Regions from separate parts of the Paraburkholderia phytofirmans OLGA172 genome, predicted to be linked through region 3. Evidence: riboswitches for the same ligand, from Rfam matches in the RefSeq annotation. Region 3 holds a riboswitch; each other region holds the start of a gene.
What was found. Region 3 has a riboswitch for cobalamin ahead of cobW (cobalamin biosynthesis protein CobW). Riboswitches for the same ligand answer to the same signal wherever they lie in the genome.

Region 1: another riboswitch for cobalamin. It lies ahead of AYM40_RS27200 (oxidoreductase); the one in region 3 lies ahead of cobW (cobalamin biosynthesis protein CobW).
Region 2: another riboswitch for cobalamin. It lies ahead of AYM40_RS33325 (CbtB domain-containing protein); the one in region 3 lies ahead of cobW (cobalamin biosynthesis protein CobW).

The regions. Positions count from the first base shown of each region.
Region 1 is NZ_CP014579.1:1,595,947-1,599,216, reverse strand. It holds gene AYM40_RS27200 (oxidoreductase) at 1-1,247, opposite strand, end outside; cobalamin riboswitch at 1,330-1,509, opposite strand; gene AYM40_RS27195 (bifunctional cobalt-precorrin-7 (C(5))-methyltransferase/cobalt-precorrin-6B (C(15))-methyltransferase) at 1,594-2,928, shown strand; gene AYM40_RS27190 (cobalt-precorrin-5B (C(1))-methyltransferase) at 2,928-3,270, shown strand, end outside.
Region 2 is NZ_CP014579.1:2,994,897-2,998,166, forward strand. It holds gene AYM40_RS33320 (CbtA family protein) at 458-1,204, opposite strand; gene AYM40_RS33325 (CbtB domain-containing protein) at 1,216-1,437, opposite strand; cobalamin riboswitch at 1,480-1,619, opposite strand; gene AYM40_RS33330 (histidine phosphatase family protein) at 1,674-2,348, shown strand; gene AYM40_RS33335 (MarR family winged helix-turn-helix transcriptional regulator) at 2,571-3,032, shown strand; gene AYM40_RS33340 (FUSC family protein) at 3,039-3,270, shown strand, end outside.
Region 3 is NZ_CP014579.1:1,201,384-1,204,653, reverse strand. It holds gene cobN (cobaltochelatase subunit CobN) at 1-532, opposite strand, end outside; gene cobW (cobalamin biosynthesis protein CobW) at 539-1,639, opposite strand; cobalamin riboswitch at 1,837-2,110, opposite strand; cobalamin riboswitch at 2,190-2,418, shown strand; gene cobA (uroporphyrinogen-III C-methyltransferase) at 2,642-3,270, shown strand, end outside.

The sequences.
Region 1 (3,270 bases), 390 kb from region 3:
GCTTTGGTATCGGCGAGGCTTTTTGCGCAACCTGTGGAACCGGCGCAGGCGATCAAGTGCGCAATAGGCTGCGCGGGGTCGCAGGCGAGGCCCAGCGCGTTCATTTCAGCGAGCACGGCGGGCGCGGCATTGGCAGCGATATCGGGCAGTAACACGCTTTGCCAGGGCGTCATGCGCAGCGTGCCGTTGCCGCGCTGTTGTGAGAGCGTGGCAAGGCCGCGCAAGGTGGCGGCGTCGAGGCGTCCGAGCGGCGGTTGGCCGCCTACGTGCAGCATTCCCACGACTCGCTGAGCGTGCGCACCGAGCCGCAGCGCGGCATCGGCAGGCGTGGCGCGTCGCCAGTTTGCGAGCGACGTGTCGCGTGACAGTGGGAAATCGACGTACTTTTGAGCGTGCTGCAATACGGCGTCGACGGAATGCGCGGCAAGCAGATGACGCATGCGCGTGGCGTCGGTGGTGGCCAGATCGAGGAACGTATTCAGCAGCGCGCGGACAAGACCCGCGACTTGCGCGGGCAGCACGGCGCCGAGGGCGCCCGCGCTATCCGTGCGAGGGCGCTCTGTGGCGTCACGCGAGTCGGCGTATTCGGCATGCTGGAACGCATCGGTACCCGCATCAGCGTCAGCGTCAGCTTCAGCGTCAACATCCGCGTTCGCCACAGCAGGCGGACAACCCGTCAAACCAAACACGAATCGCACCCCGTCTTCAACTTGCGTCGCTGCCAGCCAGATATCATGCGGATGATCGAGCCTCGCAAGGCGCTCGCCACCATCGAGCAGAAGCGCGAATTTGGGTGATAGCGCCGCGAAACGCGCTTCGGTTTGCAGCAATGCAAGCAGTTCGACGCAGAGCGGCCTCGTATCGAACAGCGCAAATGGATCGCGGCCAGCAGTCGGGCTCAGCATCACATTGCGCACATCGTCCGCAGCGGCCGCCCGAATCGGCCCTAGCCCCGCGTCGACCAGCGCCGCGCTCAACGCCGCTTCATGACCGCTGCGCACGCCGCGCACTTGCAGATTCGCGCGATTGGTCAGCTCGACGACACCGGCCGCATGCTGCGTGCTCGCCTCGGCAATCGCCAAGGCCTGCCCGGCGCTCAGCTCCCCGCCGGGCAATTTGATCCGGCAGATTCCACCATCGCGCGCGGCGACGATGCGCAGCAGCCCTGGACACGCCGAGGGCCGCAGCGCGAGGGCCGCGTCGGGCAAAGCAGTGGAGGAGGGCGGAGCTTGATTCAAGACGGACACCGGGTTTAGCGTCGCGCGACGGCCCGAGCGCCGCCCGGTCGGGCATTGCTGCGGCATCGGTACACCCCGCCCGATGTAGGCTGGCACGAACAGTCTGGCCGGCAGGTCTCCTGGCTGGCAGGTCATGGTCCGCCGCGGCCTTCCCGGTCTAACCAGTGGCACGGAGCGCAGGCGGACTCGCTGCATACAGTTGCGGGGGCAGCCACAGCGACACTGTGTTCCCTCTTCGGCCCCGAAGGGCACCGGCGGCTGTATTATGCCTTTTTTCGAACAGCACAACGAGGCTGGACGCTTTGATCGGCGTGGCACAGCGCATTATTTGAAGATACAGAACGAGGATGGATGCATGCCGGCGTGGCTGACCGTGGTGGGCATAGGCGATGACGGCTTCGCCGGCTTGGGGAGGCCCGCGCGGCGTGCTTTGCTGGAGGCGTCGGTGGTTTATGGCGGCGAACGTCATCTGGCGATGCTGCCCGCGCGCCTCGCCGCGCGCCGGGCGGCATGGCCGAGGCCGTTCGATCTCGCGCCTTTGCTGGCGGAGCGTACCGGGTCCGTGTGCGTGCTGGCGAGCGGGGACCCGATGCTGTTCGGCGTCGGCGCGACGCTGGCGCGGCAGTTGCCGGCAGGTGAGTTGCGGGTGCTGCCTGCGCCGTCGTCGTTGTCGCTGGCGGCCGCGCGGCTTGGCTGGCCGTTGCAGGATGTCGCCACGGTTTCGCTGGTGGGAAGGCCGTTGCCGACGCTGAACGCTCATCTGCACGACGGCGCGCGCGTCTTCGTGCTGAGCGCCGACGGGCGCACGCCCGCCGCGCTGGCCGAACTGCTGCATGCGCGCGGTTTCGGCGCGACCCGGATGACCGTGCTGGAGCACTTGGGCGGCGCTCGGGAGCGGTGTATGGATGGCCGCGCGGATCAGTGGTCCGCGGGTGACGTGGCGGCGCTGAACCTGATTGCGCTCGAATGCCGGGCAACGGAGGGCGCCCCGCGTTTGCCGTTGACCGCCGGCTTGCCCGACGACGCCTTTCGCCACGACGGTCAGTTGACCAAACGCGACGTCCGCGCGATCACGCTGGCGCGGCTCGCGCCGACGCCCGGCGAATTGCTCTGGGATGTGGGCGCGGGCAGCGGATCGATCGGCATCGAATGGATGCGCGCGCACCCGACTTGCCGCGCGATCGCGATCGAAGGGCACGCGGAGCGGCAGCGCTTCATCGAACACAATCGCGATGCATTGGGCGTGCCGGGTCTGCAGTTGGTGGCTGGCCGCGCGCCCGATGCGCTGGCAGGATTGGCTGTGCCGGATGCGGTGTTCATCGGCGGCGGCGTGACGGCGCCGGGCGTGCTCGATGCCTGCTGGGCGCGTCTGCGTGACGGCGGGAGGCTGGTCGCCAATGCGGTCACTTTGCAAGGCGAGGCGACGCTCGCGGCGTGGCGGGAGCAGCATGGCGGCACGCTGACCCGGATCGCGCTTGCCGAGGCCCAGCCGCTTGGCGGCTTCGATACCTGGCGCCAGGCGCTGCCGATTACACTGCTGGATGTCACCAAGCCGGCTGACGGCGCCAGCGGCACGTCCAGTGCGAGCAACACGAACGGCGCGCACGCCACAAGCAGCACGAATGGCACGAATGGCGCCAGTGACATCAATGCCGCTAATGGCACCTCAGCCGCCTCACCGCAACCCTAATGCGCGAAGAAACGCCCGAACAACCCGCGCCGCTGCGTAGCGGCTACACGACCGGCAGCTGCGCCACCGCGACGTCGCTCGCGGCCGCGCGTCTGCTGCTCGCGGGTATCGTCAGCGAGGTCGCGGAGATCGTATTGCCGAAGGGCCAGCACGTGCCGCTGCCGCTGGTGTTCTGCCGCCTGTGCGCCGACGGCGCCGAAGCGGGCACGGTGAAAGACGCAGGCGACGACCCCGACGTGACGCACGGCGCGATCGTATTCGCCCGCGTGCGCCTGCGTGCCGAACCAGGGGTGATATTCCGCGCGGGACCCGGCGTTGGCACCGTGACGCGCGCCGGCCTCA
Region 2 (3,270 bases), 1.7 Mb from region 3:
ACCTACGCAACAGCCCGTCAGTCGTCAACTGCGTCGCAGTGAAAAACCCAGAACGCCAGGCGCAGGATATCCGTACGTAAAAGTGATTGGGCGCTGCTACTTAAATCAGGGCCGACTGGAAGGGAAGAGACGGGCCGCGTAGCACGCCGCCCGAAAGGGAGATGGGTAGCGCAAGTAAGCGCTACGAAACTAGTCGCGGTACAAAGTGTGATTTCAAAGAATCAGACCTGTGAAGAACGGCCTGGAACTTCACTGGCCAGCCGTCCACACGGCTGTCACAAAGTTATCCCCAGTTTTTGTTCGCAAGCCTGTGGATAACATTCTGGCAAACGCGCCAAGTACTTGATGTATTTGGCTTCTCTTGCGTTGCACGTCGGCACGGCCGCTTTCGCGGCCGTGCCTTTTGCGTTAAAAACCAAGCGGCCCCGCCGCGGCCCTCTCGGCCGCGCCTCTCACATCAACGGTAAGCGGACTTCGCCGCGCCGCGGGTCGCGGGAGCCAGCAGTTTGCTCCGCTCAACCATGGCGCCGAACAGCAGCCCAATGGTCGTCCACATGATCACCTGCATCCCGATCGCCGCGACGCGGAACTTCCACAACAGCACCGCCGGGAAGGCCGCCGGCACTTCGTTGATCGCCGGCATCGACAGTTGCACGGCAGCAATGATCACGACAAACACCACACCGGCGACGATCGAGCCATTCCACGCGCCCAGCTTCAGCGCCGCGCGGCGCCGCACCTTCAGCGAGAACACCATCGCGGCCAGCGAGATTGCAATCATCAGGAAGAACAAACCGGTGCGCACCCCGATCGTCTCGGGGTTGCCCACCGAGGGGGGATTCGCCGGATATTTGATGTTCGGAACGATCACCAGCGCGATAAACGCGCCAAGCGCCAACCATGCGGACAACGCGCGCGCACTCAATGCGCCGACGCGGCCGTACGCAAACGCGAACACCAGCGAGAACAGCCCACCGAACGCCGCGCCATACGTCACCACGCCCGTCAGTAATCCCAGACCCGCTTGCGTGCCGCGGCTCACCAGTTCGGGTTCAGGCGCTTCGCCTTTGGCGGCGTCGGCCTTTTCCTCAAAGGAAATCGCCTGGTCGACCTGCGGCTCGCCCACCAATCTGGCGAAGCCGAACGTGAGCAATCCCGCGGCGATGCCTGCAAGCATCCCGCGTACCAACAATTTACCCACCATGGTCGACTCCGTTAGTGGCAGGGAAAGCCGAGCAGATGGCGGCCGTCGTGCACGAATTCATGCACATACATGCCAGGCACCAGGGACGTGGCACCTTCTTCCGCACCAACGAAATAAATCGCGAGCAACAGTAGCAAGCCGCCGAACACGACCCAAGGCAGCAGTTCACGCAGCGGAATCGGCGTGGGTTGTGCGACAGGCTGTGTCGCGGGATCGAAAACAGCGTTGGTCATATTGGACATCTCCTGGGGGTAACGCGCCCCGATAGTCGATTGAAAAGGGATGCTGCGAAGCTCAGGTCTGGCTTTCGGCTCGTGAATGCCGATTACAGTGGCGCGACCGCGCCGGGCTCTCACCGGCTTCCGTGCTTCGCAGTGACGCTATTCTACGCGCTAAACTTTGCCTCCCGGCAAGGCAAAGCATAGTCGCAGGGTCCGTCTTTAGTCTGGCCTTTATGGAAATCAACTGAATGGACATACGGCTGTTACTGATCGGCCACGCGTCGACTGCGGCGATGCGCACGGGCTGCTTTCCCGCCGACGATCCGCTCGACGCACGCGGCCTCGCCGAAGCAGGCGTCGCGTGTGCGCGTCTGTCGATTCCGGACGACGCGGCGGTTTTCGTCAGCCCTGCCGTCTGCGCGCGTGATACGGCGTCGGCCTTGGGCCTCGCTGCAACGGTCCACGAGGGACTGGCGGATATGAACTACGGTCGATGGCATGGACGCCGCCTTGCCGATCTCGCCGTCGAAGCGCCGCAAGACCTCGCCGCATGGACGCACGATCCCGACGTTGCCGCGCATGGCGGCGAGTCGTTCGGTCAACTCGTGAAACGGGTAGGACAGTGGCTCGATGCGCTGGACGATGCGTTGAGCAACGGGGTGTCTCGCGCAACGGACAGTGCATCAAGCGATGGAACGACCGGGGCAAAAAACCGTGCGTCAAGTGCAAAAACGAGCGGTGTACCGCGCAATATGCAAAACGTGGTCGCCATCACGCACGCGCCAGTGATCAAAGCCGCAATCGTTTATGCGCTCAGGGCGTCGCCGGACATGTTTTCGCGCATCGAAATCGCGCCGCTCTCGATGATCGAATTGCGCCGCTCGCGACGCGGCTGGACATGGTGGCCGGCGGCGTCACATTAACGAACTACGCGAATCCGTTGCCGAGCACCGACGCAAACATCGCGCACCGCACCATCGCCGGGCTCAAACCGGTCGATACCCTTGTGGTAGATGCCGCACCGTCACGCCGTATTCGAAGCCAATGTTGTCACATTGCGGCCGCAGGCTGTTGCCGAGTACGTCTTCACAACAATCCCAATTCAATAGTTTGCTAACGAATATTTTAGAAATACAATATCGGCCATGTCGAATCTCGATGCCTTGCGCCGCACCGTCAGCAGCACGCTGGTCGTCGCTGCCAGAAAATGGCGGCGCACGAGCCATGGCGTGCTCGCGGCATTTAACGTTTCCGAAGCGTGCGCTACGCCGCTACTGACCGCCAGCCGGCTCGGCGAAGCAGTGCGGCAGGTCACGCTGGCCGATCACATCGGCATTGAAGGGCCCTCGCTCGTGCGGCTGCTCGATCAACTGTGCGCGGCCGGCCTGATGCGCCGCGACGAAGATCCGGAAGACCGGCGCGCCAAGACCGTGGCGCTCACCGACGAAGGCCGCGCCGTCACCGCGAAAATGGAAGAAGAACTCAATACGTTGCGGGCGCAAGCTTTGAAAGGCATCTCGCGCAGCGATCTCGAAGCGACCTTGCGGGTGCTGGCCGCTTTCACGACCGACGCAGCGGCGCCGCACAACGCCGGGGATCCCGAGTAAGGGTTTATGGTCTATCCGTCCATCCGCGACTGGCTGTTCTCCGTCAAGACGTTTGCCGCGGCGATGATCGCGCTCTACATCGGTCTCTCGCTCGAGTTGCCGCGGCCCTACTGGGCCATGGCCACCGTCTACATCGTGTCGAATCCGTTTGTCGGCGCGACCCGCTCCAAGGCGCTTTATCGTGCGCTCGGCACCGCGCTCGGCGCGTCGGCCGCGGTGCTGCTGGTGCCGCCCTTCG
Region 3 (3,270 bases):
CGGCGGGCAGTGCGCGCGGTGGCGCAGGCTCGCGACCCCAGCCAAGCGAGCGGTACGCGATGCAGCGCAGGAACGCCTCCGCATTCTGCGGGCCGCCTTCACGCAGATAACGCCATAGCTGATGACACAGATCGGCGTCGGCGGTGCTGCGCGCGAGCAGATTCGGGTCCTCCTGCAGATCGCCGGAGAACATCGCGAGCGTCTGCTGCTTGCGCTCAGCGAGCGCGACCACCTGTTCGATCCCGTACGGCCAGTACGCTTCGCCGCCAAGGTGATCGACCACGACGACACGCGCATGCTGCAGCACGTCTTCGACATAGAAATCCACCGAAGCCGGCTGCCGCAAATACGTGACGTTCGCGAGCCGCACGCTCGGAAAACCGTCGCCCAGGCGCGGAAACACGCTCGCGAGCAGCGACAGCGTGGTGTCGGCGGAGCTGAGCACCACGATATCGGCGGGCTGCTGGTCGATACGGATCACACCTTGCGTATCGTCGACAAAACCGCCCGGCGTGGTGCGCAGCAGATGCATGACCGGTTACGCCTGTTGCGGCTGGGCGCTCGCCACGGCGCCCAAGGCGGCGTCGAATGCCTGTTGCAGCGCGGCCTGGTCGAGGTCTTCGCCGATCAGCACGAAGCGGCTTTGCTGGCCTTCGCCTGCTTCACCCGCTTGCCAGCGCCGGTCGAAGTAACTATCGAAACGGCGGCCCACGCCCTGGATCACCAGACGCATCGCCGCGCCCGGCAATGCCGCGAACCCTTTCACGCGGTAAATCGTGTTCGTTTCGACGAGCCCTTGCAATGCTGCGATCACGGCCTCGCGCGACGAAACATTCGCGTGCACCACCACCGAATCGAATTCATCGTGGTGGTGATCGGCGTCGTCAGCCGAACCATGGTGATCGTGGCGCAAGTGGATCGTTTCTTCCGAGGCCGCTTCGAGACCCAGCAACGTATGCAGGTCGAGCTGGCCCATTTGCGCACGCACGATCTTCACTTGCGGCGGAATTTCTTCGCGAATGACGGCTTCGACAGAAGCTTGACGCGCTTCGTCGAGCAAATCGGTTTTGTTCAGAATCACCAGATCGGCTGCCGACAATTGGTCTTCGAACAATTCGTGCAGCGGCGATTCGTGGTCGAGATTCGGATCGGCCTTGCGTTGCGCATCCACGGCGACCGGGTTGTCGGCGAACTGGCCGCTCGCTGCAGCCGGGCCATCTACCACGGTGACGACCGCGTCGACAGTAAAGCTATTCTTGATCTGCGGCCAGTTGAACGCCTGCACCAGCGGCTTCGGCAATGCAAGACCGGAGGTTTCGATCAGCACGTGATCGATCTGCTCGCGGCGCTCCACCAGCTTTTCCATCACCGGGAAAAATTCTTCCTGCACGGTGCAGCACAGGCAGCCGTTCGCGAGTTCATACAGTTGCCCTTCGGTTTCGACACCGTCTTCATCGCAACCGATGCCGCAACCCTTGAGGATTTCCCCGTCGATGCCGAGTTCGCCGAACTCGTTGACGATCACCGCGATGCGCTTGCCGCCCGCGTGCTGAAGAATGTGCCGCAGCAGCGTGGTCTTGCCGCTGCCGAGAAAGCCCGTGACGATGGTGACGGGGATCTTGCGCATTTGAGTTTGCATCGTGAGGTCTATCCGTAGGAGTTGCACGAGCACGCCGACGCGCCTTCGCGTTTTGTCTGCATAGGTCATGCGAGCGGGTTCATGCCCTGCAGGCAACCACAATAACAAAGCACGGGGACGAACAACGGCGTTGCCGAGGCAACCGAAAAACAGAAAACGGGAATGAAGTCCTGAACGCACCGCCGCATCCCCGCGGTGGTCGTTCTTCCTGGTCTGGCCGGTATCCGGGCTGGCGAAAGCGCCGCTTCCCCTTCCCGGACGAGTGGTTTCTCGCCCAGTGGTTATATGCCGACGCGGCCTTGCGCGTGGACATCGAAGCCGGCTCCGCGGCGCTGGAGAACGCACCGCTTTTCGCTTACCGTTGCGGGGGCAGCACAGGTTGACCCGATCCATTGCAGGCGGGCACCCTGTTTCCCGTTTAACTGCATGCGCACGAGCGCGCACACGAGCACCAAAGTGCGTGCGAGTTTAGGCCGAGAGCCCTGTGCCGTCAAGGAAACGCCGGCCGCGGCAGGGCTTTTGCGCAGTGCCGGCGCGGCCTGCCGTGTGCTATCGTATGCGCGCGTTTGGTGCCCGCATATGCGTTCGCATGTGCAGTTAAACGGGAAACAGGCCGCGCTCGCTGCGCTTAACCTGTGCTGTCCCCGCAACGGTAAGCGACCTGCGGTGCTCTCGCATCGCGCATGCGTTTTTGATGCCACTGTCTGACGAATCCGGACGGGAAGGCAAAACGCATGAGGCCGTCAGCCCGGATACCGGCCAGACGCGGAGGCAGTGAACGTCACGCTGCCGGCCGCCGGAATCCGCGAGGGACGGATGTGAAGGCGCTAAAGCACGACGTGGCGCAGCCGCTAGCGTTTTCCTGAGGGAAACGCAGCGAGCAGCGTTGTTCGTCGCGCGTAATCTGTAGCACCGCATGACCTCGATTTCCGCCGCCTCCGGCCGCATCAAGCCTCACCCGCTCCCGCTAGTCACGACATGGCGCGCGCCATGCATGCCGCGATGACCCGCGCCTGGCTGATCGGCGCCGGCCCCGGCGATGTCGAACTGATGACGCTCAAGGCGACTCGCGCCCTGGCGCAAGCCGATGTGGTGCTGGTCGACGATCTGGTGAACCCCGACGTGCTGCAGTTCGCACGCGCCGACGCGCTGGTCGTGTACGTCGGCAAACGTGGCGGGCATCCGTCGACGCCGCAGGCCGGCATCGTCGCGCAGATGCTCGAACACGTGCGGGCCGGACGCAGCGTCGCGCGTTTGAAAGGCGGCGATCCGTTCGTGTTCGGCCGTGGTGGCGAAGAACAGCAGGCGCTGCACGCAGCGGGCATCAGCGTGGAGGTGATCAACGGCATCACGGCCGGGATCGCGGCGCCCGCGGCAATTGGTATTCCGGTGACGCATCGGGATTACGCGCAAGGCGTGGTGTTCGTCACCGGGCACGGCGCCGGCAGCAGCGAGCCGGACTGGGGCGCGCTTGTCGCCACGCGGATGACGCTGGTGATTTACATGGGCATGCGGCGGCTGAACGATATCGCCGGCGCGTTACTCGCGGCCGGCATGAGCGCAGATACGCCGTGCGCGGCGATCGAATCGGCCACGCGCCCCGAGCAACGGCATGCGCTCTCGCAACTCGG